4 regions of the Streptomyces sp. SD15 genome follow, and region 3 is predicted to be linked to each of the others. Evidence: riboswitches for the same ligand, from Rfam matches in the RefSeq annotation. Region 3 holds a riboswitch; each other region holds the start of a gene.

Evidence for each region. A riboswitch is a leader RNA that binds a small molecule or an ion and turns the genes downstream of it on or off. The one in region 3 is predicted to bind cyclic di-AMP.
Region 1: linked by a shared signal. The riboswitch ahead of ACX28W_RS36780 (C40 family peptidase) and the one ahead of ACX28W_RS07200 (C40 family peptidase) in region 3 are both predicted to bind cyclic di-AMP.
Region 2: linked by a shared signal. The riboswitch ahead of ACX28W_RS17180 (LysM peptidoglycan-binding domain-containing protein) and the one ahead of ACX28W_RS07200 (C40 family peptidase) in region 3 are both predicted to bind cyclic di-AMP.
Region 4: linked by a shared signal. The riboswitch ahead of ACX28W_RS13750 (transglycosylase family protein) and the one ahead of ACX28W_RS07200 (C40 family peptidase) in region 3 are both predicted to bind cyclic di-AMP.

Annotation. Positions count from the first base shown of each region.
Region 1 is NZ_JBTLMO010000057.1:26,012-33,726, reverse strand. Features, by position in the region: gene ACX28W_RS36785 (tellurite resistance/C4-dicarboxylate transporter family protein) at 1-811, opposite strand, end outside; gene ACX28W_RS36780 (C40 family peptidase) at 908-2,092, opposite strand; cyclic di-AMP (ydaO/yuaA leader) riboswitch at 2,101-2,272, opposite strand; gene pcrA (DNA helicase PcrA) at 2,617-5,127, shown strand; gene ACX28W_RS36770 (M23 family metallopeptidase) at 5,194-6,738, opposite strand; gene ACX28W_RS36765 (esterase/lipase family protein) at 6,959-7,715, opposite strand, start outside.
Region 2 is NZ_JBTLMO010000015.1:90,425-98,139, forward strand. Features, by position in the region: gene ACX28W_RS17170 (CocE/NonD family hydrolase) at 1-2,012, shown strand, start outside; gene ACX28W_RS17175 (hypothetical protein) at 2,024-2,347, shown strand; cyclic di-AMP (ydaO/yuaA leader) riboswitch at 2,658-2,776, shown strand; gene ACX28W_RS17180 (LysM peptidoglycan-binding domain-containing protein) at 2,779-3,468, shown strand; gene ACX28W_RS17185 (HAD family hydrolase) at 3,475-4,341, opposite strand; partial or broken gene ACX28W_RS17190 (NAD(P)/FAD-dependent oxidoreductase) at 4,838-5,116, opposite strand; partial or broken gene ACX28W_RS17195 (ATP-grasp domain-containing protein) at 5,113-5,268, opposite strand; gene fahA (fumarylacetoacetase) at 5,523-6,737, shown strand; gene recQ (DNA helicase RecQ) at 6,832-7,715, opposite strand, start outside.
Region 3 is NZ_JBTLMO010000005.1:155,116-162,830, forward strand. Features, by position in the region: gene ACX28W_RS07190 (class I SAM-dependent DNA methyltransferase) at 1-117, shown strand, start outside; gene ACX28W_RS07195 (SpoIIE family protein phosphatase) at 422-2,221, shown strand; cyclic di-AMP (ydaO/yuaA leader) riboswitch at 2,423-2,588, shown strand; gene ACX28W_RS07200 (C40 family peptidase) at 2,646-3,959, shown strand; gene ACX28W_RS07205 (SpoIIE family protein phosphatase) at 4,386-7,253, shown strand; gene ACX28W_RS07210 (ABC transporter substrate-binding protein) at 7,292-7,715, opposite strand, start outside.
Region 4 is NZ_JBTLMO010000011.1:143,248-150,962, reverse strand. Features, by position in the region: gene ACX28W_RS13760 (cytochrome P450 family protein) at 1-1,187, shown strand, start outside; gene ACX28W_RS13755 (transglycosylase family protein) at 1,363-2,373, shown strand; cyclic di-AMP (ydaO/yuaA leader) riboswitch at 2,551-2,714, shown strand; gene ACX28W_RS13750 (transglycosylase family protein) at 2,719-3,423, shown strand; gene eno (phosphopyruvate hydratase) at 3,745-5,031, shown strand; gene ACX28W_RS13740 (FtsB family cell division protein) at 5,334-5,810, shown strand; gene ACX28W_RS13735 (DUF501 domain-containing protein) at 5,857-6,468, shown strand; gene ACX28W_RS13730 (Ppx/GppA phosphatase family protein) at 6,465-7,406, shown strand.

The sequences.
Region 1 (7,715 bases), on a different contig from region 3:
CCCAGCGCCGCACGTCGTAGCGCGGGCGCGGCCACCCCAGCTCCGCGAGGACCAGGACGCCGTACCAGCCGAGGGAGAGCACGGCCAGGGCGAGGGTCACGGCGCGCAGCACACCGCTGTCGTCGTCGTTCCACAGGTAGGCGTTCACATGGTGCGCGGCGATCAGCTTCGACCCGGCCAGCGCCGAGATGGCGAGCGCTCCGCCCGCGATCCAGTGGTCCCCGGTCCCCACGGCGATCTCCCGGAAGTCGAAGCAGAGCAGCGCCACCACATACAGCACGATCCCCAGCCAGAACAGCACCAGCGCCGTGTGCGCGAGCCAGTCCGCGTGTGTGACCGGGGCGAGCACCGCGCCCAGCACCGCGAGCCCCTGCGTGGCCACACACCCGAGGAACACGGCACCGGGCATACGGGGCCTGAAGCGCCGTACGACCAGGAAGAGCAGCCCCGGCCAGAGCACGGCCGAGAGGGCGAGCAGGGCCTCGGCCACTTCCTGCCGGCCCAGTGTGGTGAGCCGGGTGCCGAGCACGGTGGTCGCCGCGACCGCGGTGAGCGCACCCGGCGTGCCGGCCTCCGCCACCCACCGCACCCGCTCCCGCAGCAGCCGTACGACGAAGTCGGCGGCGAGCCCGAGCCAGGCGACGGCCGTCAGGACCAGCGCGATACGGGACAGGGTCTCGTGGCCGGTCTCATACAGCCCGACCGAGATGATGCCGGTGGCCATGACGGCGGCTCCGTCGCTCGGTGGACGCCGCGCCCACCAGGCGCGAAGTCGGGCCCACCGGGTGCGGGGCGGGGAGGTGGCTGGCATGGGCCTGATGCTAAGGAACTTTGGACCGGTTGCCCGCGGGGCACGCGCGCGTGGAGCTCGACGAGTCTCACGCGCGCGTGCCCCGCGGCCAAGGCGTTACGCCGGACGCACCACGCTGTGGATGATCGACTCGCCGGCGTAGAAGATCGACTCCTCGCGGACGTACGTACCCGGCTTGGGGGCGTGGATCATCATGCCGTTGCCGACGTAGAGGCCGACGTGGCTGATGTCGTCGTAGAAGAAGACGAGGTCACCGGGTTTGATGTCGGAGAGGGCGACCGTCGTGCCCGCCGTGACCTGGTCCCAGGTGGTGCGCGGGAGGGTGACGCCGGCGGCCTTCCAGGCGGCCTGGGTGAGACCGGAGCAGTCGTACGAGCCGGGCCCGGTCGCGCCCCAGACGTACGGCTTACCGATCTGGGCGCGGGCGAAGGCGATGGCCTTGTCGGCCTTGGCGGTGTACGAGGCGTCGGTGGCCGAGGTCCCGGAGGAGCTGGAGCTTCCCGTGGTCGCGGACGACGAGTCCGTCTCCTGCTGGGCCGCCGCCTCCTGGCGCGCCTTCTCCTCCGCCTCCGCGGCGGCCTGCTGCTGCGCCAGCTCCGCCGCCTTGCGATCGGCCTCTTCCTGCTTCTCCTTCTCGATCGCCGCGAGTCGCGCCTTCTCCTCGGCGGTCAGCTTCGAGAGCAGTTCGCGCGCCTCGGTGAGCTTGCGCTGCACCTCCGTCTTGGACGTCTGCAGCGCGTTCTCGGAGGTGGTGAGCGTCTGCAGGCTCTGGGAGGCCTCCGCGCGCTTCTTCGTGGTGTCGGCCTGCTCGGTGATGTAGTCGTCGACGGCCGCCTTCTGGCGGGTGGTGAGACGGCTCATCAACTGGGTCTGGTCGAAGTAGTCCTGCGGGTCGTCGGCCAGCAGAAGGGTCGCGGTGTCGGGGGTGGTGGCGCCGGTGCGGTACTGGGCCGCGGCGAACGAACCCAGCTCCTCACGTGCGGTGTTGAGACTCTCGGTGCGCTGGGCCACGTCGTCGAGGAGGGCGTCGACGCGCTTCCGCTGCTTGGCGGTCTTCTCCCTGGTCGCGTTGTACTTCTCGGTGGCCGTCTCGGCCTGGTGGTAGAGGTCGTTGACCTTCTTCTCGACCTCTTCGATGCTCGGCTTGGGCTCCGCCGAGGGCGCGGCGTTGGCCGTCTGGGAGAGCAGGGCCATGGAGGTGAGGGCCGCCGTGGCGAGGGCGGGAGTCCGTATGCCCGCTACCCGCGCGCCCCTGGAACTCCTCTTGTGTTGCGACGCCAAGAGAGGCGACTCCTTCCGTGATCCGCCTACCGAGTTAGCTGTCGGGTTCGGGCGGGTACTTCCGGAAGGTTTGCCCTACGGTCCTTGTCCCCCAGGACAGTTGGACCGATTCACCCCAAGGTCGGTTGGGTCCCCGGCTCCGACTGCCTTACGGCGCACCGGACTCGGCGGAGGCCGCACGGCCCGGCGACGTTCGCCGGTGAGTGTCGAGCGGCCTGCCCGGCACGCTAGCCAATGCGTGTGGCTTCTGTGAAGTTTGATGTGCGATATGCCCGATACATTTTCGTGACCTTATTCGGTGGCGTTGTTGTGCGCGGGAAATCCTGGGGGGATAACTGGTGGTTTTTCGCTTTCTGTCCATTCATTACTGGCGGATTGCCGACCGTAATGGAGCGATTCTGGAGGGTGATGGGGCGGCGACTGGGACGGCGACGGGGTGGTCTGCCCGTCCCGGGTCACGGAATCCGGTCGAGTTCGCGGGGTGGCGGCGGGGTGTCAGTGGGGCGGCCTAGACTCGGAGAGCGATGAGCAGCCTCTTTGATGACAGCTTCCTGGCGGACCTCAAGCCCTCGCGGGGCCATGAGGGAGAGCCCCCGCCGCCGCCCGAGGACGATCACGTACCGGAGCCGATTCCGGACGATCTGTTCGGCGGCAAGTTCGACGTGCCGCCGGACCGGGACGCGTACTACCGCGACGGCGCCCCGCGCCCCGCCGTGGACCCGGCCGCGCTCCTCGACGGGCTGAACGAGAACCAGCGAGCGGCCGTGGTGCACTCCGGCTCCCCGCTGCTCATCGTGGCCGGCGCCGGCTCCGGCAAGACCCGTGTGCTCACCCACCGGATCGCGCATCTGCTGGGCGAGCGCCATGTCCACCCCGGCCAGATCCTCGCGATCACCTTCACGAACAAGGCCGCGGGCGAGATGAAGGAGCGCGTCGAGCACCTCGTCGGCCCGCGCGCGAACGCGATGTGGGTGATGACCTTCCACAGCGCGTGTGTGCGGATCCTGCGCCGTGAGTCGAAGAGGCTCGGCTTCACCTCCTCCTTCTCGATCTACGACGCCGCCGACAGCAAGCGCCTGATGGCTCTGGTCTGCCGCGACCTGGACCTCGACCCGAAGCGCTTCCCGCCCAAGTCGTTCAGCGCCAAGATCTCGAACCTGAAGAACGAGCTGATCGACGAGGAGGACTTCGCCGCCCAGGCCACCGACGGCTTCGAGAAGACCCTCGCCCAGGCGTACGCGATGTACCAGTCGCGGCTGCGCGAGGCCAACGCGCTCGACTTCGACGACCTGATCATGACGACGGTCAACCTCCTGCGCGCCTTCCCGGATGTCGCCGAGCACTACCGCCGCCGCTTCCGCCACGTCCTGGTCGACGAGTACCAGGACACCAACCACGCGCAGTACGCGCTGGTCAGGGAGCTCGTCGGTCCGGCGACCGGCGACCGGCCCGAGGACGCGCCGCCGGCCGAGGGCGACCTCGAGCCCGCCGAGCTGTGCGTCGTGGGCGACGCCGACCAGTCGATCTACGCCTTCCGCGGCGCGACCATCCGCAACATCCTCCAGTTCGAGGAGGACTACCCGGACGCGACGACGATCCTCCTGGAGCAGAACTACCGCTCCACCCAGACGATCCTCAGCGCGGCCAACGCGGTCATCGAGCGCAATGAGTCACGCCGCCCCAAGAACCTGTGGACCAACGCGGGCGCCGGTTCCCACATCACCGGGTACGTCGCCGACACCGAGCACGACGAGGCGCAGTTCGTCGCCGACGAGATAGACCGTCTCACCGACGCGGGTGAGGCCAAGGCGGGCGACGTCGCCGTCTTCTACCGTACGAACGCCCAGTCCCGTGTTTTCGAAGAAGTCTTCATCCGCGTCGGCCTGCCCTACAAGGTCGTCGGCGGAGTCCGCTTCTACGAGCGCAAGGAGGTCCGGGACGTCCTCGCGTACCTCAGGGTCCTGTCCAACCCCGAGGACTCGGTCCCGCTTCGTCGCATTCTCAACGTGCCCAAGCGGGGCATCGGTGAGCGGGCGGAAGCGATGATCGACGCGCTCTCGCAGCGCGAGCGGATCAGCTTCCCGCAGGCGCTGCGCCGCGTCGACGAGGCGTACGGGATGGCGGCGCGCTCGACCAACGCGGTCAAGCGGTTCAACACGCTCATGGAGGACCTCCGTACGATCGTCGACTCCGGAGCGGGCCCGGCGACCGTCCTGGAGGCGGTCCTCGAGCGCACCGGCTATCTCGCCGAGCTGCAGGCCTCGACCGACCCGCAGGACGAGACACGCATCGAGAACCTCCAGGAACTCGCCGCCGTGGCCCTGGAATTCGAGCAGGAGACCGGCGAGGGTGAGGGCGGGGGCGAGGCGCAGGCATCGGGCGGACTCTCCGACTTCCTGGAGCGGGTCGCCCTCGTCGCCGACTCCGACCAGATCCCCGACGAGGAGGACGGCAACGGCGTCATCACTTTGATGACCCTGCACACCGCCAAGGGCCTCGAGTTCCCGGTCGTCTTCCTCACCGGCATGGAAGACGGCGTCTTCCCGCACATGCGCGCGCTGGGACAGGTCAAGGAGCTGGAGGAGGAGCGGCGCCTCGCGTACGTCGGCATCACGCGCGCGCGGGAGCGGCTGTACCTCACCCGGTCGGCCCTGCGCAGCGCGTGGGGCCAGCCCTCGTACAACCCGCCGTCCCGCTTCCTGGAGGAGATCCCGGACGCGCACCTGCAGTGGAAGCGCACGGGTGCGACAGCTCCGGTGTCGTCGGGTCCCGTCTCCGGCGTGGCGGCCTCGCTTTCGTCCTCGCGCTCGCGGTCCGCGGCGTCCGGTGCCTCCGGCTTCGCGACGCGCCGCGGGGTCTCCGAGAAGCCGGTGGTCTCACTGGCGGTCGGCGACCGGGTCACCCACGACCAGTTCGGCCTCGGCACCGTGGTCGGGGTGAAGGGCACGGGTGCGAACGCGGAGGCGACGATCGACTTCGGGGAGCCGAAGCCGAAGCGGTTGCTGCTGCGGTATGCGCCGGTGGAGAAGCTGTAGCCCCTCGGGGGCTCGCTGGTGGGGACCCGGCCGTTGCCTACGTCGGGTTCGGGGCCCGGCGGTTGGTTACGTCGGGTCCAGACCGTGGCTGCGCAGCCACGCCAGCGGGTCGATCGCCGAACCGCCGGCCGGGCGGACCTCGAAGTGCAGGTGCGGCCCGGTGGAATTGCCGGAGTTCCCGGAGAACGCGATCGTGTCACCGGCCTTCACGGTGGTGCCGGACGCGACGTTGTAGCTGGAGAGGTGGCAGTACCACGTCTCCGTGCCGTCCGTGCCGGTGACGATCATCATGTTTCCGTACGCGCTGTTCCACTGCGTCCGTACGGTTCCGTCGGTCGCGGCCAGCACCGTCGTGCCGTACGACACCGGGAAGTCGATGCCCGTGTGCACGGACATCCAGTTGACGCCGGCCTGGCCGTAGTAGGCGCTGAGCCCCTGCTGCGCGACCGGCAGCGCGAACTTCGGCCGCAGCCGCTCCTTGCGGGCCGCTTCCTCTGCCGCCTTCTTCTTCTCGACGGCCTGCTGAGCCTTGAGGTCGATACGCTCCTGCGTGCGGCTCGCCCGGTCGGCGAAGTCGTCCGCGCCCGCGGAGAGGCTCTCGAGCTGGGTGTCCAGCTTGTTGTTGACGGCCGAGGGCTTCACGGCGACCGCGTCGGACGCGCTGGTCGTCGTGTTCTTGCTGTCGCTCGCGCCGCCGCTGCCCACGGAGGCGGCCGCGATCCCCGCGACACCCATCACACACGCCGAGGGCACGGCGACGGTCAGCATCGCGGAACGTTTCGCGGGGGTACGGCGGCGGGAGCGGGAGGCCGACCGGGACGCGGAACGGGGGGCCGGAACCACTTCTTCCATGTCGTCGAGCAGCGGCGTCTCGTGCGCGTCGCCGACATCCCCGAACTCGCTCTCCACCGCGGCGGACTGCTCGTGCGCGACCTGTTCGAAGGTGGCGGTCGCCTGCTGGTCGAAGGTCTCGGGTTCGGATTCCGGTTCGGGCGCGGGGTGTTCGTACGTATCGGTGGGCTGCTGCTGTTCGTACGCCTCGTACGTCTCGTACGTCTCGTGCTCGCCGGTGGTGTTCCACTGCGTGGCGTCGTACGCGCCCGTGTCCTGGGTCTGCGCGGTCCACTGTTGGGCCTGGCCGGCCGTCTGCTCGGGCTGGAGCCAGGCCGCGGCGTCCCACTGGCCGGTGGCGTCGGGGCCCGGGTGCTGCGCGGGGATGTGGGCGAGCTGCTGGTAGCCGGTCGCCCAGGCGGTCGTGTCGTAGGCGCCGGTGTCGTACGCGGCCTGGTGCTGTGCCGCGTACGGGTCGTAGTTCAGCGTCTGGTGGCTGCCGGTGGACCACTGGGTGGCGTCGTACGAACCCGTGCCACCGTTGTCCTGCATGTCGCCGAAGAGGGGGTCGGTCGCGAAACCCGCGGTCTCGAAGCTCGCGGTCGGGTAGGCGCCGGTGCCGGTCGAGCCCGGGTCAAAACCGGTGGTGGCATAGCCGTCGTACGTGGTGAAGTCGCCGTACGAGGCTTCCTGGCCGCCGTAGGACGCGTAGTGCGCCGAGACGGCATCGGGAGCCGGAGCCGGGGGAGTTGCGGTCCCCGACGGGTGACGGTCGTTCACCAACTTCTCTTTCGCCTCGACAACAGGGGCTGGCAGAGCAGTGCGGCGACTGTACCCGGCGGTAAGCGGGCGCGACAATCTTCGGCAGGTTTCCCGCGCGCAGGAAACGGGCATTCGGCCGTGTTTCGGGGGACTGTGGGCACGGCTTTGGCCTGGTGTTCGACGAGTGTTCGAAGTTGGGTCGGTGTCCGGTGGCTGTCCGGCGGGTCTCCGGCGGTGGTTATGCCACTGTCAGGTCGCCGGTGTCGGCGGTGGGGCGGGCTTCTGTCTGCTCGATGTCGAGTGCCTGCCGTATGCCGGCGGCGACGGCAGGATGGACGGGCAGGGCGAGATGGCCGATGCCGCTCACCTGAACGCTCTGCGTGAGCAGGTCCGGATGATCGATGGCGGCCGTCTCGAGCGGGTCCATCAGGCCGTCGAGGTCGCTCCAGAAGCTCACGAACTGCGTGCGGCAGCCCGGCGCGGGCTTGCGGAGATCCTCGATCACCTTCGAACCCGGGCGCATCTGACGGACGATCGGGTGTGCGTTCATCAGCGGGAGGACCCGGGTGCCCGCGTGGGGGGTGCCGAGCGTGACGACCGTGCGCACCCGCAGGTCACCGCCGAGGCACTGCACGTAGTACCGCGCGATCAGTCCGCCGAGACTGTGTCCGACGATGTCCACCTGGTCGCGGCCCGTGCGCTCGCAGATCTCCTCTATGTGCCGGCCGAGAAACTCTGCGGCGGCGCGGATGTCGCGCGTCAGCGGCGAGTAGTTGAGCGACTCGATGTGCTGCCTGCCGTGCTGCGCGAGATTGCGGCGCAGGAAGAAGAAGACCGAGCGGTTGTCCACCAGCCCGTGCAGCAGGACGACCGGGGGCTTGGCCTCGGTGGGCAGTTGGGTGGCATCGGACGGCGGGGGAGCGGGGGCGGTGCGGCGCTCCTGCACGATGCCGGATGGATAGAGGAGGAGGTGTCCGGCGAGGATCGCGAGCTCG
Region 2 (7,715 bases), on a different contig from region 3:
TACCCGCCCTCCTCGAATACCTCCCGTTCCGCCTCACCGACTGGACCGCACCCCGCGACTGGCAGCGCCACCCCTGGTACGCGGGCCACGGCTACGCGTCCGTCCGCGTGGACGTCCGTGGCCACGGCAACTCGGAGGGCATGCCGACGGACGAGTACGCGCAGATCGAGCCGGCCGACGGGGTGGACGTGGTCGACTGGCTGGCCGCCCAGCCCTGGTGCAGCGGCAGTGTGGGCATGTTCGGCATCTCCTGGGGCGGCTCCATCTCCCTCCAGATCGCGGCCCGCGCGCCCGAGTCGCTCAAGGCGATCGTCACGGTCGGCTCGACGGACGATCGCTATGACAACGACGTGCACTACATGGGAGGTTCCGTCCTCGCCGTCGACACGCACGCGTGGGCGGCCACGATGCTCGCGTTCGTCGCCCGACCGCCGGACCCGGTGCACATTGGCCGGGTGATGTGGCGCGACATGTGGGTGAAGCGGCTGAAGGCGGTGGACCCGTACGTTCACACCTGGCTGGCCCACCAGACCCGCGACGCGTACTGGCGCCACGGCAGTGTCCGCGAGGACTACGGCGCGATCCGGGCGGCTGTCCTCGCGGTGGGCGGCTGGCACGACCCGTACCGCGACACGGTGCTGCGGCTGATCGAGAACCTCCCGCCGGACCGCGTACGCGGCCTGATCGGCCCCTGGTGCCACGAGTACCCGGACAGGGGTCTCCCGCCGGGTCCGGCGATCGGCTTCCTGCAGGAAACGCTGCGATGGTGGGACCACTGGCTCAAGACGCCCGGCTCGCCCCCGGACCCGTCCACCGACTCGTCCACCGGCCCGTCCACCGGCCCGTCCACCGACTCGTCCACCGGCCCGAGCACCGGCCCGAGCGTGATGTCAGAACCACTCCTGCGCTCCTACGTCATGGACGCGCACGCCCCTGCCACGACCTACCCCGCCCTCCCCGGCCGCTGGGTGGGCGACGCCGCCTGGCCCTCTCCCTCCGTGACCCCGATCTCGTACCCACTCCAGGGAGCACCGGTACTGGTGCGCTCCCCCCAGCACACCGGTGTGGACGCGGGCCGCTTCTCCCCCTTCGGCAACGACGCCGACCTGCCGCCCAATCAGCGGGAGGAGGACGCGAGATCCGCGTGCTTCGAGTTCGAGGCCCCGGAGGAGACCTGGATCCTGGGCTGCCCGAGGCTCCGTCTGCGTCTGACATCCCACTCACCCCTGGGCCAGGTGATCGCCCGGGTCTGCGACGTGGCTCCCGACGGCGCCTCGACCCTGGTGACCCGGGGTGCACTGAACCTGTCCGCGCGCCATGGCCGTGACCAGGCAGTTTCCTGGAAACCGGGCTCTACGGAGGATGTGGTTTTCGACCTGACCGGTATCGGCTACGCGTTCCCGCCGGGGCACCGCATCCGTCTCTCCGTCTCCTCGGCGTACTGGCCGTGGATCTGGCCCCAGCCGGGCTCGGAGGCGGGCTTCACCCTGGACCCGAACGGGAGTTCCCTCGAACTTCCCGTACGCGCACGCGAGTCGGACCCCTCGATCGCCTTCGAGGAGCCCGAGCAGTCCGAACCCCTCGGGGTGGCCTCCCCGACCACCTTCGACGAACCCCGCCCGGAACGTGTCGTCGTACGCGACGTGGCGAAGGGCGAGTGGCGCCTGGAGGTCGACCCCCGCCACGGAGGTACCCGCGTCTACCCGGACGGCCTCGAATGCACGGAGGACGCACGGGAGATGTACACGATCCAGGAGGTCGACCCACTGAGCGCCCGCGCGCGCTCGGACTGGTCGATCCGCCTCCACCGCCCGGACCTGGCATGGAACGCGACAGTCGAGGCGCACTCCGAAATCACCTGCGACGCCGAGGACTTCATCACGTCGAACGAACTGATCTGCAAGGACGGCAACGAGGTGGTCTTCCATAGGACGTGGGAGAGGAGATTCCCCCGCACGGCGGCCGTCGCCGACGCAGCACCCCACTGGAGTCCCGGCGGCGCGATGGGGTAGCTCTGAGGACCGTGGCACGGACCGAAGAATTCCTCATGTACCTCGACGAGGGGATGCTCGCGTACTTCCGCGAGATGGCCCACGAGATGGTGACGCGCTTCGGGATCGCGCGGGCGGAAGCGGTCGCGAGAATCAACAGGGCTTACAGCGGCCGGGAGTTCGCCCGCTACCCCGACCTGATGTGCCACGAACTCCCCGAATACTGGGCCTACGGCCTGTACTTCAAGCCCAACGCGTGCCGGCTCCCGGACGACGACCCGGACACAGACCTGTCGATGCGGGAGGTGCGGCCGGCCCCACCCGACGGCTCTGCCGCTTGGACGCGCGAAGCGTAATGCCCGAGTTGCTCCCATTGCCGCTTTACTCATGCTTGGTCGCGTGAAATGAGTCACGCCCGAACGCGCGAGAACCCTTCCCGCCGCTCAGCTATTCCCCCTTTGCGGAAAGCAAGTTGAGCGTCACGTTCCGGAATAATCGGGCAATTCATCCCTCGCGTTGACCAGGAGAAAGCGATCTACACCGGGAAATCAGGCCTTGTTTCCGACATGTGCTCTCGCATACGTTCACGTCGATCCGGACGGACCACCCAATCCTGCCGCCGTCCGGAATCCCCACCCACCCGCACGCACGGCAGGAGCGGGGGACCCAAGCACATCGCCGATCCGGACTCCGGAGCGGCTAGGGGTGAAGCCGCACCCAATCGCGGCCGGGCACCTCCCGCCCGAACCCGACAGCTCACCTCGCAGGCGCCCGAGAGGAATTCACCATGGCCGCACGTCAGCACCGCCACCCCAGGACCAGCACCCTCACCCGCGGTTTCATCGCCGCGGCAACGGGCGGAGCCGCCCTCGTTCTCCCGATCCTGGGCGCGACCGGCGCACAGGCCGCCCCCGCCGGCGCCACCCCTCAGGTCCAGCTCATCACGTACAAGGTGGTCGCGGGTGACACCCTGGGCACGATCGCCGCGAAGTACCCCAAGAGCGGTGGCTGGAAGAAGCTGTACGAGGCCAACAGCGCGGTCATCGGCGCCGACCCGACCACGCTCCGCCCGGGCCTCACGCTGACGGTGGGCACGAAGACCGTCAAAGCCGCCACCAAGGCGACCACGGCCGCCCCCGCCTCGGCGAAGACCTACACCAACAACCTCGACGGCTGGATCAAGCAGTCGCTGGACATCATGGCCAAATCCGGCATACCGGGCACCTATAACGGTATCTACCGCAACGTCATGCGCGAGTCCTCCGGAAACCCCCTGGCCATCAACAACTGGGACTCCAATGCCGCGGCCGGCATCCCCTCCAAGGGCCTCCTCCAGGTCATCGACCCGACGTTCAAGGCCTACCACGTGCCCGGCACGTCGATGGACCCCTACGACCCGGTCGCGAACATCACGGCGGCCTGCAACTACGCGGCGGCGAAGTACGGCTCGATCGACAACGTCAACGGGCCCTACTGAACGACGTCAAACGGGGCCCACCGACCGCGGAACCACCGCACTGGAGACACCGCCCCGGAAACAACCGCTCCGGAACAACCGCTCCAGCACCACCGCGATCCCATCCTCCTCGTTCGACAGGGTCACCTCGTCGGCCACCGCCTTCAGTTCCGGGTGGGCGTTGGCCATGGCGACCCCATGGGCGGCCCAGTCGAACATGGGGATGTCGTTGGGCATGTCACCGAAGGCGATGGTCGCGTCGGGGCTCAGCCCCAGGTGCTCGGCGGCGAGAGCCAGACCCGTCGCCTTGGTCACGCCGCATGGCTGGAGTTCGACGGTGCCGGGGCCCGACATGGTGACGGTGGCCAAGGATCCCACCGCGCCGCGGGCCGCCGAGGCCAACTCGTCGTCGGACAGCGAGGGGTGACGGAGCAGCACCTTGCTGATCGGCTCTGTCCAGAGGTCGTCACGGCGGCCCACCCGTACCGCGGGAAGGGTCGGATGCGGCATGACGTACCCCGGCTCGATGAGCGTCAGTCCGTCCACGCCGTCCTGGTCCACCGCCGCGTAGAGCAGCCCGACCTCCGCCTCGATCTTGCCCAGCGCCGTCTCCGCGAGCTCCCGGTCCAGGGTCACCGACCACAGCAGGCGGGCCGCCCCCGCGTCGTACAACTGCGCTCCCTGTCCGCACACCGCCAGCCCCGCACCGCCGAGTTCGTCGAGGAGCGGTCGCACTCTCGGCGCCGGGCGCCCGGTCACGACCAGGTGCCTGGCGCCCGCTTCGACCGCCCTCGCCAACGCGGCCCGGGACCGGTCGGAGAGGGTGTCGTCGCCGCGGAGCAGCGTTCCGTCCAGGTCAGTGGCGATAAGTGAATATGCAGTCGGAGCGGCCATGATCCGAAGAATACGGATCGATCGACTCATCGGCCCGGCGTGAACCGGACGACGTCCGGTATCCCGTCAGCAACGCCGTTCACCGTACGGGGTGTACGAGGTCCTGTTCCGCCCGCACGGTCATGCGGGGCGAGGACCCTGGCGTGACACCCCACTGGCCGGTGGCATGTCGACGAGGAGCGGCCCGCACCCCAACTCGTCACTCTCCGTCGGCCGGCACGCGCCTGATCTCCGGATTCATGTGACGGAGCGTGGCTACCCTGCCCGGCCCTGATGGCATTCGGACACGTGCGTACGGTGACCGCCCTTGGGTGTACAGGGCGGTTCCGCTGTGTGTGGAAGGTGAGCGCGGCGGTCGGGATGGTCCAGGACAGCGCGAACGAATCCGAGTGGGATGTCACTCCGGAGGATGACGCGACTGCGACGTCTGTGACCGCCGACAGCCAACTCGAGCCCTGACGCGAGGGGTTGAGCCGCTCTCGCCCGTACGGTCACCTCACCCGTGCGCCGCCACCACATGCTTGGCCACCCGCGGCGAAGCGAACTCCGTGCCGCACACGAACCGCATCACCGGCCCGTACGAAGCCGCCGCCGGCAACCCCGTGAAGTACAGCCCGGGAACGGAGGACCGATACCCGGCGCCGAGCTTCGGCGTGCCGCGGCTCACCGCCAGCTCCGTACGCAACTCGTGGCCCAGGAAGTCCATCGCGGCGATGTCGACACGGTAGCCGGTTGCGGATATGACGTGGTCGGCGGAGAGCTCCTCGGTCCGGCCGCCGTCGGCGTGTAACGGTCCTCGGCAATCGCATACATCGGTATGCCGAGGCGGCCCAGACTTCGGATGGCGCCCACTCCGCCGTGGTGCAGCGGATAGTCGCCGAACTTCACGATCAGGCCCGGTACGTCCTGGTCAGCGTCGACCGGCACGCCTCTGGCGCTCCTGGCCACGGGTCCCCCCACGTGCCCCCCTACGGACCGGACCCACCCCGTCCGTGTCCCCAAAGGACGCTAAGCCGGAATTGCCGCGTCCAACAAGGTGCCCGATTCGGACATTGCGAACTCTTCAGGCACTGCCACAGCACAGCCACTCCCCCGTAACGTGTGCCGCGACCACATGGAACACGTTGAACACGCGGAACGCATGAATACCGTGGCGAACACGAAAGTGAGGCGACACCCCGATGCCCCCCTTCGATGTCCCCGAGGGCGACCCCTTCGGTCCGCACAATCTTCCGTACGGCGTTTTCAGCCGGGCGGACCCGTCCGAGCGGAGCATCGGCGTCCGGCTCGGCGACCACGTGCTCGACGCAGGCGCAGCGGCTCGGGCGCTCGGCTCCCCCTATGCCGACCTGCTCGCGCGGTCGACCTTGAACCCGCTGCTTGCGGCGGGCCGCACGGCCTGGTCCGACGTACGCCGCGCGCTCACGGCATGGGTGACGGTGCCGGCCCACCGAGAGACCGTCGAGCCTCTCCTCCACCCCCTCGCGGAGGTGACGCTGCACCTCCCCTTCGAAGTCGCGGACTACGTCGACTTCTACTCCTCCGAGAACCACGCCCGTAACGTCGGACAGATCTTCCGCCCCGACGCCGCGGACTCCCTCACCCCCAACTGGAAACACCTCCCCATCGGCTACCACGGCCGGTCCGGCACAGTCGTGGTGTCGGGCACGGATGTCGTACGTCCGTCGGGCCAGCGCAAGGCCGTCTCCGCCACCACCCCCGTCTTCGGGCCCTCCACCCGGCTGGACATCGAGGCGGAGGTCGGCTTCGTCGTCGGCGCCCCGTCGAGCCTGGGCACCCCCGTCCCCCTCTCCTCCTTCCGCGACCACGTCTTCGGCCTCTGCCTCCTCAACGACTGGTCGGCGCGCGACATCCAAGCCTGGGAGTACGTCCCTCTCGGCCCCTTCCTCGGCAAGTCCTTCGCCACATCGGTGTCGGCGTGGATCACCCCCCTCGACGCCCTGGACAGCGCCCGGATCACACCCCCGCCGCGCACGCACCCCCTCCTCCCCTACCTTCACGACTCCGACGACGAGCCCGGCGGCTATGACCTGCGCATTTCCGTAGCCCTCAACGGCCACGTCATCTCCGAGCCGCCCTTCTCCACCATGTACTGGACGGCCGCCCAGCAACTGGCCCACATGACAGTCAACGGAGCATCGCTCCGCACGGGTGACCTGTACGGCTCGGGCACGGTCAGCGGCCCCTCCGAGGGCGAGCGCGGCTCCCTCCTCGAGCTCACCTGGAACGGCCGCGACACCCTCGAACTCCCGGACGGCAAACGCACCTTCCTGGAGGACGGCGACGAGGTGACGCTCACTGCATGGGCTCCCGGTCCCGACGGCACCCGCGTGGGCCTGGGCGAGGTGACCGGCAGGATCGCCCCGGCCTCCTGACCCCCGGCCTCCAGACCCGCCGGATGGCCGGGACCGCGAGTCCCGAGACCCCGGCTGCTGAAGCCCGGCCTCGTACCCGCGCTCCCCGTATCCCCTATATCCAGTCCTCCGGCTCCGGTTCCGCATCCATCTCTGGCCAGTCCGGGTCCGGGGCCGGGGCCGCGTCCGTCGCCGTACCCGGCGTTCCCCCGGGAGCGCCGCCGCCCAGGGAGGCGAGCACCCCGACGACGCCTTCCCCGTACGTCGCCAGCTTCTTCTCACCCACCCCGCTGATGCCGCCCAGGTCCGCCACCGAGGTGGGCCACACCGTGGCGATCTCCCGGAGCGTGGCGTCGTGGAAGATGACGTACGCGGGGACGCCCTGTTCCTTGGCCTGCTCGGCACGCCAGGAGCGCAGGGCCTCGAAGGCGGGGACGAGTTCCTGGGGCAGCTCGGCCGCGGCGCTCTTGGCCTTGCGCTCGCCCCGGGAGGACGAGGACGAGGAGCGGGCCACGGTCGGCTTCGGCGCCTCCTTGCGCAACGGCACCTCCCGCTCGCGCCGCAGCACCGTCCCGCTTGCCTCGGTCAGCACCAGCGTCCCGTACTCGCCCTCGACCGCGAGCAGCCCCTGGGCCAGCAACTGTCGTACGACGCCGCGCCATTCGGACTCGGCCAGTTCCTCTCCGATGCCGAACACGGACAGCTGGTCGTGGTCGAACTGGATCACCTTGGCGGTCCGGCGCCCCAGCAGGATGTCGACGAGCTGGACCGCGCCGAACTTCTGCCCGCGCTCGCGCTGCAGCCGCACCACCGTGGACAGCAGCTTCTGCGCCGCGATCGTGCCGTCCCAGGTCTCGGGCGGCGCCAGGCACGTGTCGCAGTTGCTGCAGGCAGGGGTGTGCGGGTCCTGGCCGAAGTAGGCCAGGAGCTGGGAGCGCCGGCACTGGACCGTCTCGCACAGGGCCAGCATCGAGTCGAGATGGGCGGCCGCCCGGCGGC
Region 3 (7,715 bases):
GTCATCGAGACCGGAGGCTTCGAGATCGTCAAGGAGTCCTCCTACACCTTCGCCCCGGCGGTCACCGACGTCCCGCCCGAGGAACAGGTCTTCCTCTGCTGCAGGAGGCGCGACTGAGAACGCACGATGCGACACCATGGGCCCGCGGCACCCACTCGACGGGACGAAACGCGTGACGAAGCACCACACCCCCCATGGAGACCCCGCCGAGGCCGCCCGGCGATCGGACGGCCCGGCGAGTGGGACGAGGCCTGTCGCACCCGCCGCACCCATGGGCTCGTGGGACGCTCGTACGCCTCAGACACCCCAGCCGCCTCCACCGCCCGGCCCTCGTGCCGGGTACCGGGCCACGCAGCCAAAAACCCCGCAACCAAAAGCCAGGCAGCCACATGCCGGGCAGCCACATGCCGGGCAGCCAAAGATGGCGCGCATCTCCCCCTCCTCTTCCGACACCGGGCGACGCGTGCCAGGCACCGAAGCTCCGGATCCGCACCCTTCGCAGGGCGCGGTGTCGGTCAGTACCGGCTCGCAGACCGACCGGCTTCGGTATCTCGACGTGGCAACTCGGCGGATCGCCCGCGGGATGGATCTGGACGAGACTCTCCGGGAACTGCGCCGGGCGGCCGTCCCCACGTTCGCGGACGCGATATTCATCCATCTGCGGGACCCGTTGCCGGTGGGGGACGAGAAGTCGGCCGCACCCGTCGTCCTCCAGCTGCACAGCATCGACCGGGCGCCCGCGACTCCGGACGCAGAGCGGTCCGTGAGGCCTGCGCCGAAGATCCTCCCCCAGCCCTCGGGTGTGGCCGAGTGCGTGCGTCCGACGGTCACCGGACGACTCGCACAGCTGCTGCTGGCCGGAGGGCCGGCGTTCGGCGACGTACCGGGGATCGCGTCGGCGGTGGCCGAGCTGCTAGGGCCCGTGGCGAGTACGCCCGGAACGCTCCCGCCGGGCCGCAGGCTGATCATCGCCCCGCTGCACGGCCGCCACCACGCCATGGGCATCGTCGTTCTCCTGCGCCGGCCGGAGCGCGCCGCCTTCACCGGTGACGACCTGCTCGTCGCCTCCCAGCTCGCGACGCATACCGCTCTCGGCGTCCAAAAGGCGGTGATGTACGGACACGAGGCCGCCGTGGCGGACACGCTGCAGCGCACCATGCTCCCGTCGTCGCTGCCCGAGCCCACCGGCGTCCGACTGGCCAGTCGTTATCTGCCGGCCTCGAAGACCGCGCAGGTCGGCGGCGACTGGTACGACGCGATCCCCCTGCCCGGCAATCGCATCGCCCTGATCGTCGGCGATGTCATGGGCCATTCCATGACCTCCGCCGCGATCATGGGCCAGCTGCGCACCATCGTGCAGACCCTCGCCGGGCTCGACCTGCCTCCGGACGAGGTCCTGCACCACCTCGACGAGCAGGCCCAGCGTCTTGGCGGCGACCACATGGCGACCTGCCTCTACGCGATCTACGACCCGATATCGCGGCGACTGCTCTTGGCGAACGCCGGCCACCCGCCCGCGATACTCCTGCACCCGGACGGCCGCGCGGAGGTACTGCACGTCCCGCCGGGCGCTCCGATCGGCGTCGGCGGCGTCGTCTTTGAATCGGTGGAGATGCCCGCGCCCACCGGAGCGACCCTCCTGCTGTACACCGACGGCCTCGTCGAGTCCCATGAAACAGACGTGGGTACAGGCGTCGCGGCTCTGCGCACCCACCTCCAAGGCACAGCCCACAGGCTCGTCACCTCCTCACTGGAACCGCTGTGCGACCAAGTGCTGGACACCTTGGGCCCGGGTGTCCGGGACGACGACATCGCGCTGCTCATCGCGCGATTCGAGGGCTTCCCCGCGGACAGCGTGGGGTACTGGTTCCTGGCCCCCCACCCGCTGACCGCGGGACAGGCACGGCGGTTGACCCGCAGGGCACTGCGCCGCTGGGGCCTGGAATCCTTGCTCGATTCGACGGAACTCATGGTCAGCGAGATCGTGACGAACGCCGTGCGCTTCGCCTCCCGGCCCATCGCCCTGCGGCTGCTCCGCTCGGACGTGGTCCGCTGCGAGGTGACCGACGACTCGCCCCAGGTGCCCCGGATGCGGCACGCCGAGCCAGGCGACGAGGGCGGCCGCGGCCTGTTCCTGGTCAATCAACTCGCGTGGCGCTGGGGAGCTACGAGACTGAGCACGGGCAAGGTCGTCTGGTTCGAGCAGCAGATCCCGAGGTGACCTGCCCCACTCGCCGGTGCGGCCTTGGGAGCGGGGTCGAGGAGTCGCCGGCCGGGGCGCGGACACCCTCTCCTCATGCCCAATTCACCAGGTCGGAAATGCATATGGGACATTTCACGCTTCAACCTTCACGTGAGGCACACAAGTTGGCTAGATTGGCAGGCAGGCCGCACGACTCCCTCCGGCGAACCTCGCCGGGTTGTGCGACCTCCGCCGAGTCCGCTGCACCCCAAAACAGCCGGAGACCCAACCGACCTTGGGGTGAATCGGCCCAACTGCCCACCAGGGCACGGGCCGTAGGGCATACCTTCCGAACCGTTCGCCCGAACCAGACAGCCAACTCGGTAGGCGGAGCACGGAAGGAGTACGTCCCCCCATGGCGCCGGAACGCACCCCGCGTCCTGGAGGCATGAGCCTCCCTGGCATGCGCGACTCCGCCCTCCCGGCCGCGGCCCTCACCTCTGAGGCCCAGGCTGCCCGGACCGCCGGCGCCACGCCGTCGGCAGGGAACGACGAGCCGAGCCGCGAAGAGGTCCAGCAGCGGATCAACAGCCTCTACAACCGGGCCGAGACCGCCACCGGGACCTACAACGCGACCCGCGCCACGACCACCGGATCACGCCAACGCGGCAATCCGGCACCCGGCAACGGGCGCCCGCGCACCGATCCCGCCCTCGACAACAACGTAGCCAAGCGGTGGTTCGACGTGGGGCGCGCGCGGCTGGGCCCGACCGTGCCGGCCCGGCTGCCGGCCGACAGAATGCCGAACCGTGCGGCCGACGCGCGGCCCACGGGCCCTGCGGGGCGTCCGCAGGACGAACTCACCGGCCGTGGACGGGAAGTGTCCGGCCCGCGCGTCCCGGAGTTGACCGCCGGGCCCGCAGCCGGGGTGCCCACCGGCCCCGTGGCGGAGTTGACCGCCGGGCCCATGGCCGCGCTGCCGGTCGCGCGGGAGGCACGCCAGGAGGAGGCCTCAAAGGCCCTGCCCGCGTTGGCCATCGAGCCTCCGCACACCTCGTTGAGGACGTCCAAGGAACAGATCCAGCAAAAGCTCGCCACGGCCCGTGAACTGCTGTCCAAGCACGCCGCACAGCACAGTGCGCAGCTCCCGGCGATCGAGCCCCGGGCCGAGGACACCTGGCGCACCTCCGAAGAACAGGCTCCCCGCCAAGCCGGTGAGGCGTGGCTGTGGCAGCAACCGGCCGGCCTCGGCGCCGACATGACCGTCGACACGGCCAGTACAACCGTCGACACGGCCTATACAAGCGTCGACACGGCCTATACAAGCGTCGACGCGGCCTTTACAAGCGTCGTCGCAGGCCATTCAACCGGCGCCGCAGCTTTCATCAGCACCGGCAGCGGGTCGGAGTCGGGATACGGCAGGAAGGCCGCGGAGGCACTCGCCTTTGCCCGTGGACAGATCGGCAGACCGTGCGTCTGGGGCGCGACCGGACCGGACTCGTACGACTGCTCCGGTCTCACCCAGTCCGCCTGGAAGGCCGCCGGGGTCGCACTCCCCCGTACCGTGCACGATCAGTCGACCGCCGGCACAGCGGTCGCCCTCGCCGACATGCAGCCCGGCGACCTGATCTTCTTCTCCGGCGATGTCGGCCACGTCGGCCTGTACACCGGCAACAGCATGATGATCCACGCGCCGAGCCCAGGGGCGTACATACGCGAGGAGTCGATCTTCTACGCCGGATCGTCGGCGATCCACAGTGCCGTACGGCCGGCGTGAAGCCCGGCCGGCCACGAGCGCGAAGTAGTCCTTGAACATCCAGAACGAGGCGCCGTTGACGTGGCCGCACCAGGGCGCGGATATGGGCAGCACCGGTCGGCACTGGGTCTGGCGTGACGCCGAGGGTCAGGCCGCCGGTGCGCCGCGGTCCGCTCGGACGCGGGCGGGCACCGCGACTCAGTAACAAGCAAGCCCCGCCTCCGGAGTACCGGAGGCGGGGCTGTATGGAGCGCCGGGCAGGCCTTGCACCTGCATCTCCCCGCAGGAAGCGGGACGTCTTTCCTTGGACCACCAACGCCAGGCTGACCACCGGAGTTCCGGCGGGCCGTTCAACAAGATCGATCATAGCCCAGCCGCGGCGAGGCCGGCTACATACATCCCCACCGTCACATCACTAGGATTTTCCGCTCTCGGTATATTGATCTCATGAATCCGCGGATGGCCCTTCTCCGTGCGATCGACGACGACGTGGCGGTGACCGAGGCGCTCCGTCTCGCTCTGGAACAGGTCGTGGCCGAGCTCGGCGGGGTCGGCGGCATGGTTCATGTGGGCGGGCCCGAGGGCCTGCGCGGGCTGCACCTGCTCGCGAGCAGCGGACTGCCCCCGACGATGACCGAGCCCTGGGAGCGCGTCCCGGACGACGGAAGCCTGCCACCGGTCCGCGCCGTACGCGAGGAAAGGAGCGTCTGGCTGGCCGCGGCCCCGCAGGCAAAACCGGCCCCCGGGACGACCACGGGCACGGACCCGGCCGACAGCGTCGCCACCGTCCCGCTGCCCGGCCCCGACAGACCACTGGGCGCACTCACCGTCCTGACCGAGGCCCGCCGCGCCCCCGAACCCGACCAGTGGGCCTTCCTGAACGCCGTCGCCGCCTGGATCGCCGTACGACTGGGCCGCCCCCTCCTGCCCAAGGAGCCACCACCTCGGGAACTGCGGCCCGGACCGCTTCTGCAACAGGCGCTGGAGGCCGTACGCGTCGGATCCTGGGAGTGGACCATGGCCACCGACGAGGTGGACCTGGACGAGGCGGCGATGAGCGTGCTCGGGCTCGATCCGGAGAAGTTCGACGGGCGGGCGGAAACATGGTTGAACCTCATCCATCCCGACGACAGGCCGTTGGTGACCTCCGAGGTCGACAAGGCGTTGCGCGATCGGCGCACGTACGGCACCGAGTACCGGGTGCGGCACCCGGACGGCACGATCGGCTGGGTCCAGGTACGCGGCCAGGTGAAACTGGCGCACGCCGATCAGCCCGTCGGCGTGGTCGGCACCGTATGGGACTCCACCGGGTCCCGCAGCGCTCGCGACACGATCAGCCACGCGCTGCGTCACATGAGCGACGGCTTTCTCACCCTCGACCACCAGTGGCACATCACCTTCCTCAACGAGGAGGCGGAGCGAGTACTGGGCTTGGGCCAGGAGCTGGTCGGCCGCCTGCTGTGGGACGTCACTGCCCTACAGGTCCCCGGTCTGCGGGCCCTCTGCGAGGAGACCGCCGCACGGCCGAAGCCCACCGGCCTGGACTTCCTGGCACCGGGGACCCGGCGCTGGTGCCACCTGCGACTGGTCCCGCTCCCTGACGGCCTGGCCTTCTTCTTCACCGATATCCACGAAAAGCTGATGCGGGACGTCGAGCGCGATACGGCCGCCCGCGCGCAGGCCGACCGGGCCGCCCGCATAGGGGAACTGACAGCGGCGCTCGCCAAGGCGATCGGCGCGCAGGGCGTGGTGGACGCGGTCGCCCGGCACGTACTGCCACCGTTCGGCGCGGCTGGGCTGATGATGCAGGTCATCGAGGACGGGCGAACGCGTGTCGTCGGCAGCGTCGGCTATGCGCAAGAGTTCACCGATCTCTTCAACAACCAGCCCGTCTCGGCAGGCAGCGCGATCATGGACGCCATGCTCAGCCGTATCCCGCAGTTCTTCTCCTCTCCGCAGGAGTTCGCGTCGCACTACCCGCAGCTGGGCGGCAATCCCACGGCGGGCGGCAAGAAGGCATGGGCGTTCCTGCCTCTGATCGCATCCGACCACCCGGTCGGGGTGTGCGTGATCTCCCTCGACCAACCGCGCCCGTTCTCCAGCGAGGAGCGCACACTTCTGGTCGCGATCAGCGGTCTCGTCGCCCACGCGCTGGAACGGGCCCGGCTCTTCGACGCCGAGCACAACCGCGCCCAGCAATTGCAGCGCGGCCTGCTTCCCCGGACGCTGCCGCCCCTGCCGGCGTGCACGTCCGCCGCCCGCTATCTGCCTGCCCAGCAGGGCATGGACGTGGGCGGCGACTGGTACGACATCATCCCGCTCTCCGGTGACCGGGTCGCCCTCGTCATCGGCGACGTCATGGGCCACGGCTTGTCGGAGGCGGCCACCATGGGGCGGCTGCGCACGGCTGTGCACACCCTCGCCGACCTGGAGCTGCCTCCCGACGAGATCCTCGCTCACCTCAACGACGTCGTCGCCGAGCTCGGCGACGACTCGTACGCCACCTGCCTCTACGGGGTGTACGACCCCACCACGGGTGTCTGCGCCCTCGGCTGCGCCGGGCATCCGCCGCCTGCCATCCTCCACCCCGACGGTACGGTCGAGTTTCCCGAAGTGGCCTCGGATCCCCCGTTGGGCGCCGCGGACCCGCCCTTCGAATCCGTCGAACTCACGCTGCCGGAGAACTCCCTCCTCGTCCTCTACACCGACGGGCTGATCGAGTCCGCCAGCCGCGACATCGACGCGGGCATGGCCCGTCTCGCCCAACTGCTCGCCGGGGACCGCGGAGTCGATCTCGACCTTCTCTGCGACAGGCTCACCTCCGGCCTGCTCCCGGCGCAGCAGCAGTCCGCCGATGACGCGGCCCTGCTGGTCGTGCGTGTGCACCGGCTTCCTGCCGAGTCGGTCGCCGCCTGGCCGCTGGCCACCGAGCCACAAGCGGCGGGCGAGGCACGCAAGCTGGTCCGGGAGCAGCTGTCCAAGTGGGGCCTCGATGACCTGGCCATGACGACGGAACTGCTGGTCAGCGAGTTGGTGGGCAACGTCGTACGCCATGCCAAGGGGCCGGTTTCACTTCGTCTGCTGCGCAGTCGCACCCTGATCTGCGAGGTCTCCGACGGCAGCCTCACCACACCCCGGATCCGCCGGGCGTCCGAGACGGACGAGGGCGGCCGGGGCCTGCAACTGGTCGCCGCACTGTCGCAGCACTGGGGTGCGCGCTACACCCCGACGGGCAAGTGCATCTGGACGGAACAGATCCTGACCGGCCCGGACTCGCCCGATGCCCTGCTGACCCTCTTCGGCCGGGTGACTTGAACAGGACCTGCTGGTAGCGGAAACGAATCCGGACGGCGTCATGAGAACAGAGCGTCCAGGTCGGGCTTCCCGTCGCCGAAGAGGCCGTCCGCCTCACCGAGCGTGGCCAGCTTCTCCAGGGAGCCCATGTCGATCTGCGTCGGCCAACTCGGCAGCGTCAGGTTCTTCAACACCGCACCGTCGATCTTGGTGTAGGTGGTGAGGATCTGGCGCGCCTCTTCCGGGTGGTCGGAGGCGTACTGCAGCGATTCGTTCATCGCCTCGGTGAACTTCTTCACCAGGTCGGGGTTCTCCTTCGTCAGTTTGGTCGAGGTGAAGTAGGTCGCCACGGTGAGCTTCGGGTCGGTTTCGGCGAACGGTGACGCCACGACCCGGGCACCCTGGGCCTTGGCGATCGTCTGCGCCGGCTCGCCCACCCAGGCCGCGTCCACCCGACCGCCGTCCAGCGCGGCCGGCATCTGG
Region 4 (7,715 bases), on a different contig from region 3:
GGCTCAGGGAGCACGCGCCCGTGCACAGAACGCGGCTCCCCAGTGGGGTGGAGGCCTGGCTCGTCACCCGTTACGCGGACGCCAAGCAGGCGCTCGCCGACGCGCGGCTGTCCAAGAACCCGGCCCATCACGACGAACCCGCGCACGCGAAGGGGAAGACGGGCATTCCGGGGGAGCGGAAAGCCGAGCTGATGACGCATCTGCTGAACATCGATCCGCCGGACCACACCCGGCTGCGGCGGCTCGTCAGCAAGGCGTTCACGCCGCGGCGGGTGGCGGAGTTCGCGCCGCGTGTGCAGGAGCTCACCGACCACCTCATCGACCAGTTCGCCGACAAGGGCTCCGCCGACCTCATCCACGAGTTCGCGTTCCCGCTCCCCATCTACGCCATCTGCGACCTGTTGGGCGTCCCCCGCGAGGACCAGGACGACTTCCGGGACTGGGCGGGGATGATGATCCGGCACGGCGGAGGGCCGCGGGGTGGGGTCGCGCGGTCCGTCAAGAAGATGCGCGGATACCTCGCCGAGCTCATCCACAAGAAGCGCGAGGCCCTCTCCGACACGCCCGCCCCCGGCGAAGACCTCATCTCCGGCCTCATCCGCGCCTCCGACCACGGCGAGCACCTCACCGAGAACGAGGCCGCGGCGATGGCCTTCATCCTCCTGTTCGCAGGTTTCGAGACGACCGTGAACCTGATCGGCAACGGCACCTACGCCCTGCTCACCCACCCCGAGCAGCGACAGCGGCTGCAGGCCTCCCTCGCCGCCAAGGAGACGGCGCTGCTGGCAACCGGTGTCGAGGAACTCCTGCGCTACGACGGCCCCGTCGAACTCGCCACCTGGCGGTTCGCGACCGAGGCCGTCAACATCGGCGGGCAGAACATCGCGCCCGGCGACCCCGTTCTCGTCGTACTCGCCGCGGCGGATCGCGACCCTGAACGGTTCGACCGGCCGGACGCGCTCGACCTCTCCCGCCGTGACAACCAACACCTCGGCTACGGCCACGGCATCCACTACTGCCTCGGCGCTCCCCTCGCCCGACTGGAGGGGCAGACCGCGCTCGCCACTCTCCTCACCCGCCTCCCCGACCTCCAACTCGCGGGGGATTCAGCCGATTTGCGCTGGCGTGGCGGTCTCATTATGCGGGGATTGCGCACGCTTCCGGTGGAGTTCACACCGGGTCCGTAGGCATGTCGGGATCACGATCATCCGGTCACGAAAAGGTGACGGACGCTCAACTCTGTGATCTTCACGTGATCTGCGCTGCATCGACTTGTGACAAGTGTTCGGGTGCGGATACGTTCACTCGTCAACGCGGCTCATACGTCGCGCAGTCATCTGCTGTCACGCGAAAGGCTTCCGCATGCTCTCCGGGAACGGCCGCCATCGTCGCCCCCGTCAGGCTCCGGCCCTCATCGTCGCGGCAGGAGTGACCGGATCGGCCATCGCCATCCCGTTGCTCGGTGCCACCGGTGCGAGTGCGGCCGACGGCACCACATGGGACCGGGTCGCGGAGTGCGAGAGCGGCGGCGAGTGGAGCGCCGACAACGGCAACGGGTACTACGGCGGCCTGCAAGTGACCCAGGAGAACTGGGAGAAGTACGGCGGCCTCACCTACGCGCCCAGCGCCGACCAGGCCAGCCGCTCGCAGCAGATAGCCCTCGCCGAACGGCTTCTTGACGACAAGGGCCTCGTGGCCTGGCCCACCTGCGGACCGCTCTCCGGGCTCAGTGCGAACTCGGCCGAGTTCGAGGTCGACACGGGTGTGGTGGACGACGCGTCCGGCTCGTCCAGCTCATCCGGATCGTCGAATTCATCCGATTCTTCTGATTCGTCCGACTCGTCCGACTCGCCGTCGTCGGGCTCGACTTCGTCCGACTCGCCCTCGGGTGCGGCCGGGAACACGACGAAGGCCGCCACGTCGTCCGGCACCGAGGGTGACTCCGACTCTCAGCATTCCAACAGCCCCTCCACAGCCACGGCGAAGAGTGACGAGTCGGACAAGTCGGGTCAGAGTGACGACTCGTCGAGTACGTCCGAGGGTGCGACGACCGGCGCCGGGCGCCACCGCGGCGGCAGTGCCGACGAGGACACGAGCGGTAGTGCGACCGGCAGTTCGGTGGACGGACGTACCGGCGACTCCTCCGGCCGGCATGCCTCCCGCGACTCCGGCGCATCCCGAGACGTCGTCGACGGCTCGTACGTCGTCCGCGTCGGCGACAATCTCTGGACCATCGCCGACTCCCTTGACCTCGAAGGCGGATGGTCGGAGCTGTACGCCGCGAACGAGGGGACGGTCGGCGCCGATCCGGACCTCATCCTCCCCGGTCAGAGCCTTGCAGTTAGTGCTGAATCGGGCGAAAAGCAGCGGTAGTTCACGTCATGGTTCGACGTGGAATGTCCGGTTTGGTGAGACTGAGACATGAGTCTCAGAAGCCCTGATCGTCTTTGAAATTCCGCCGATTACCTGCCTACGGTCATCACCGCTCGCCACAGCGGGCCCCGACGATCGCAACGCCGAATCCTGCCAGCGGCCGTACGGGAACAGTCGACGCGTCAAGCGCCGTAGGCAGGAGCGGGGGACCCAAGGTAAGTGCCACGCCCGGTAGTTGACCGGGAGTGGCTTGGGGTGAAGACGTGCGCCGAGAGCGCGCGGCCGGGCACTCACCCGCCCGAACCCGACAGCTCACCTCGCAGGCGTCGGTGAGGGGATCACTCCATGCTGCTCAGCAAGGGCAAGCACCGCCGCCCGTCCAAGGCGACCCGTATCGCCACGCTCGCCGGTGTCACCGGTGTGGCCATCGCCGCCCCGCTGATGGCGGCCGGCAACGCCTCCGCCGCCACCGACTCCGAGTGGGACGCCGTCGCCCAGTGCGAGGCCGGCGGCAACTGGTCCATCAACACCGGCAACGGCTACTACGGCGGCCTGCAGTTCTCGGCCTCCACCTGGGCCGCGTACGGTGGCACCGCCTACGCGTCCACCGCCGACCAGGCCTCCAAGTCCCAGCAGATCGCCATCGGCGAGAAGGTCCTCGCCGGGCAGGGCAAGGGCGCCTGGCCGACCTGTGGCACGGGCCTGTCCAGCACCCCGTACAGCGGCGGTACGAGCAGCAGCGCGCCCTCCACCGCGTCCTCGGCCGACACGCAGAGCGCGAGCACCGGCACGAGCACCACCCGTACGACGGAGCAGCCCGCCTCCCGTTCGGCGGAGCGCCCGGCCGCCGAAAAGACCGTCTCCACCCCGACCGGCGAGAAGGTCGCGAAGGGCGACGGCGAGTACAAGGTCGTCGCGGGTGACTCCCTCAGCACGATCGCCGAGAAGAAGAACGTCAAGGGTGGCTGGCAGCAGCTGTTCAAGCTGAACAAGGACATCGTCGACGACGCGGACTTCATCTACCCGGGTCAGCAGCTTCACCTCAGCTGACCTCGGCCGGCCGGGGGTGACCTCGGCTGCCCTCAGCTGAATGACAGCCCCCTCATAAGAGGGGTCTCCACACTGGAGACCCCGATGAGGGTCCCCCCGTCCCCCCGGGCTCCCCGCTCCGGCGCGTGTTCCCCCGTACGCGCCGGAGCGGGGCTTTTTGTTCCCCCGGGGAACAATGTTTACCCTCAGTTCTGCCCAAGAGGTGGTCGACCGGCTGGCCGATCCCTCCGGGCCGGTTAGGCTCATCTCGCGTAGCCGAACGAGGCTCCGCGCCGTGCGGGCCTCGCGGCCCCGCGTACCCGCGTCACATCCCAGAAGGAGATGCTCGTGCCGTCCATCGACGTCGTCGTAGCCCGGGAAATCCTGGACTCCCGAGGCAACCCCACGGTCGAGGTCGAGGTTGGCCTCGACGACGGCAGCACGGGTCGTGCCGCCGTTCCGTCCGGCGCCTCCACCGGCGCCTTCGAGGCCATCGAGCTCCGTGACGGTGACCCCAACCGTTACCAGGGCAAGGGTGTCGAGAAGGCCGTCCTCGCGGTCATCGAGCAGATCGGCCCGGAGCTCGTCGGCTACGACGCCACCGAGCAGCGCCTGATCGACCAGGCGATGTTCGACCTGGACGCCACCGACAACAAGGGCTCCCTCGGCGCCAACGCCATCCTCGGCGTCTCGCTCGCCGTCGCGCACGCCGCCTCCGAGGCGTCCGACCTCCCCCTCTTCCGCTACCTGGGCGGCCCGAACGCGCACCTGCTGCCCGTTCCGATGATGAACATCCTGAACGGCGGGTCGCACGCCGACTCGAACGTCGACATCCAGGAGTTCATGATCGCCCCGATCGGCGCGGAGTCCTTCTCCGAGGCCCTGCGCTGGGGCGCCGAGGTCTACCACACCCTCAAGAAGGTGCTGAAGACCAAGGGCCTGTCCACCGGCCTCGGTGACGAGGGCGGCTTCGCCCCGAACCTGGAGTCCAACCGCGCCGCGCTCGACCTCATCCTCGAGGCCATCAAGCAGGCCGGTTACATCCCCGGCGAGCAGATCGCGCTCGCGCTCGACGTCGCCGCGTCCGAGTTCTACAAGGACGGCAAGTACGAGTTCGAGGGCAAGTCCCGCTCGGCCGCCGAGATGACCGAGTACTACGAGGAGCTCGTCTCCGCGTACCCGCTGGTCTCCATCGAGGACCCGCTGTACGAGGACGACTGGGCCGGCTGGAACGTCATCACCGAGAAGCTGGGCGACAAGGTCCAGATCGTCGGCGACGACCTCTTCGTCACCAACCCGGAGCGTCTGGCCCGCGGCATCGAGGAGGGCTCCGCGAACGCCCTGCTCGTCAAGGTGAACCAGATCGGCTCGCTGACCGAGACGCTGGACGCCGTGGAGATGGCCCAGCGCAACGGCTTCAAGTGCATGATGTCCCACCGCTCCGGCGAGACCGAGGACGTCACCATCGCCGACCTCGCCGTCGCCGTGAACTGCGGCCAGATCAAGACCGGCGCCCCGGCCCGCTCGGACCGCGTCGCCAAGTACAACCAGCTGCTGCGCATCGAGGAGATCCTCGACGACGCGGCGGTGTACGCGGGTCGCAGCGCGTTCCCGCGCTTCAAGGGCTGAGCGTTCCCGCAGTTCCGCTTTGCGGACCATGGGCACAGCAAGGGCTGAGCGTTCCCGCAGTTCCGCTTTGCGGACCATGGGCACAGCAAGGGCTGAGCGTTCCCGCAGTTCCGCTTTGCGGACCATGGGCACAGCAAGGGCTGAGCGTTCCCGCAGTTCCGCTTTGCGGACCATGGGCACAGCAAGGGCTGAGCGTTGCAGCCGTAGGAAGCGTCGTACGTACGTCCCCGTACTCGGTCCCGTACCGTGTGCGGGGACGTACGCACGTCCAGGTGGGTACAGGTATCGGGGAGGCGGGACTCATGGCCGTGAAGGACCGGGACCGGTTCTCCACCGCGACCAGGCTGCGGCTGCTCGGCGAGCAGACGGCCGCCCGGGTCTACCGCTCCCAGACCAAGCGCCAGGCCCGCCGTTCCCGGCTGACCGGGCGGGCCGCGCTCCTCGCCCTCGTCATCTGTTCCCTGATCGTGGCGCTCGCGTACCCGATAAGGCAGTACGTGTCCCAGCGCGCCGAGATCGCCGACCTGGAGCGGCAGCGGGAGCAGGCCCGGGCGCGGGTCGAGCAGTTGCGCGACCTCAAGGCACGCTGGCAGGACGACGCGTACGCGGAGCAGCAGATCCGGGAGCGGCTGCATTATGTGATGCCGGGCGAGACCGGATACGTCGTGATCGACCCGGACGCGGCGAAGCAGTCGCGGACGAACCAGGGGGCGGCAGCCCGGCCCTGGTACGCCAACGTCTGGGACGGCGTCGACAAGTCCGACCGCTCCGACCGGTGAACCGTCGAAGTGACGAAGTGACGAAGAAAGAGACTTGAGCACAGGCATGGAAACGCCCCCGCCGCCCACCCCGCGCACCGAGCCGACCGACGCGGATGTCGAGGCCTTCAAGCAGCAGCTCGGCCGGCCGCCGCGCGGACTGCGCGCGATCGCGCACCGCTGTCCCTGCGGGCAGCCGGACGTGGTGGAGACGGCGCCCCGGCTCCCCGACGGGACGCCGTTCCCGACGACGTACTACCTGACGTGCCCGCGCGCCGCCTCGGCGATCGGCACGCTCGAGGCCAACGGCGTCATGAAGGAGATGACGGACCGGCTGGCGACCGACCCCGAGCTGGCCGCCGCCTATCGCGCCGCCCACGAGGACTACATCGCCCGTCGCGATGCCATGGAGGTCCTGGAGGGCTTCCCGAGCGCCGGCGGCATGCCGGACCGGGTGAAGTGCCTGCACGTGCTGGTGGCGCACTCCCTGGCCGCGGGTCCGGGGGTGAACCCGCTGGGCGACGAGGCGATCGCGATGCTGCCGGAGTGGTGGCGCAAGGGGGCGTGCGTGGTGCCGTCCACCTCGACCCAGGAGGACATCCAGAAGCTCGGCGCCAACGGAGGCGGCTTCTTCGACACGGACGACACGGACGACACGGACGGGGAGGACGAGAAGTGACACGCGTCGCCGCCATCGACTGCGGTACGAACTCCATTCGCCTCCTCGTCGCCGACGCCCACCCGGACACAGGGGAACTCGTCGAACTGGACCGCCGGATGACGATCGTCCGGCTCGGCCAGGGCGTCGACCGCACCGGCCGACTCGCACCCGAGGCCCTGGAACGGACCTTCGCGGCCTGCCGCGAGTACGCGGCGATCGTCAAGGAACACGGCGCCGAGAGGCTCCGGTTCGTGGCGACCTCGGCGTCCCGCGACGCCGAGAACCGGGACGAGTTCGTACGAGGAGTCCTGGACATCCTCGGGGTCGAGCCCGAGGTCATCTCCGGGGACCAGGAGGCCGAGTTCTCCTTCACGGGGGCGACCAAGGAGCTGGCGGGGCGGGACGACCTCGCCAAGCCCTATCTGGTCGTGGACATCGGGGGCGGCTCGACCGAACTCGTCGTGGGCGACGACCACGTACGCGCCGCCCGCTCCGTGGACATCGGCTGCGTACGGATGACCGAGCGCCACCTCGTCCACGAGGGCGTGGTCACCGACCCGCCGACCCCCGCTCAGATCGACGCGATCCGCGCCGACATCGAGGCCGCGCTGGACCTCGCGGAGCGGACCGTCCCGCTGCGCGAGGCCCACACTCTGGTCGGTCTCGCGGGTTCGGTCACCACGGTCTCGGCCATCGCGCAGAACCTTCCCGAGTACGACTCGGCAGCCATCCACCACTCCCGGATCTCCTACGACCGCGTCCGCGAGATCACGGAGTGGCTGCTCGCCTCCACCCATGCCGAACGCGCCGCGGTCCCCTCGATGCACCCGGGGCGCGTCGACGTCATCGCCGCCGGTGCGCTCGTACTGCTCTCGATCATGGAGCGGATCGGCGCGGCGGAGGTCGTGGTCAGCGAGCACGACATTCTGGACGGGATCGCCTGGTCCGTGGCGTGAGTCGGGGCCGCCGTCGTGCGACCTCAGAGCGACGGAAGCGGCGGTGTGTTGAGATCTTTACGACCCGTCGACAGCCTCTCCTGAGCAGTTCGGATAACGTATGAGCGCGATCAGAGGCCATTCGGGTTCTCTCGGCGACACGCCGCCAGAAAACTTCGTGAAGTAGTTCACAAGGAAATCGGCCCTGTTGGGCGACGATAGGGCCGCCCGGGTCCCCCTAGGGGGCTCACCAGGCCCGGGAGGCTGCTCAACGGAGCGTTCCGGGCATGTTTCCGGCGGATGAAACAGGAGGCCTGTTCGACCCACTCG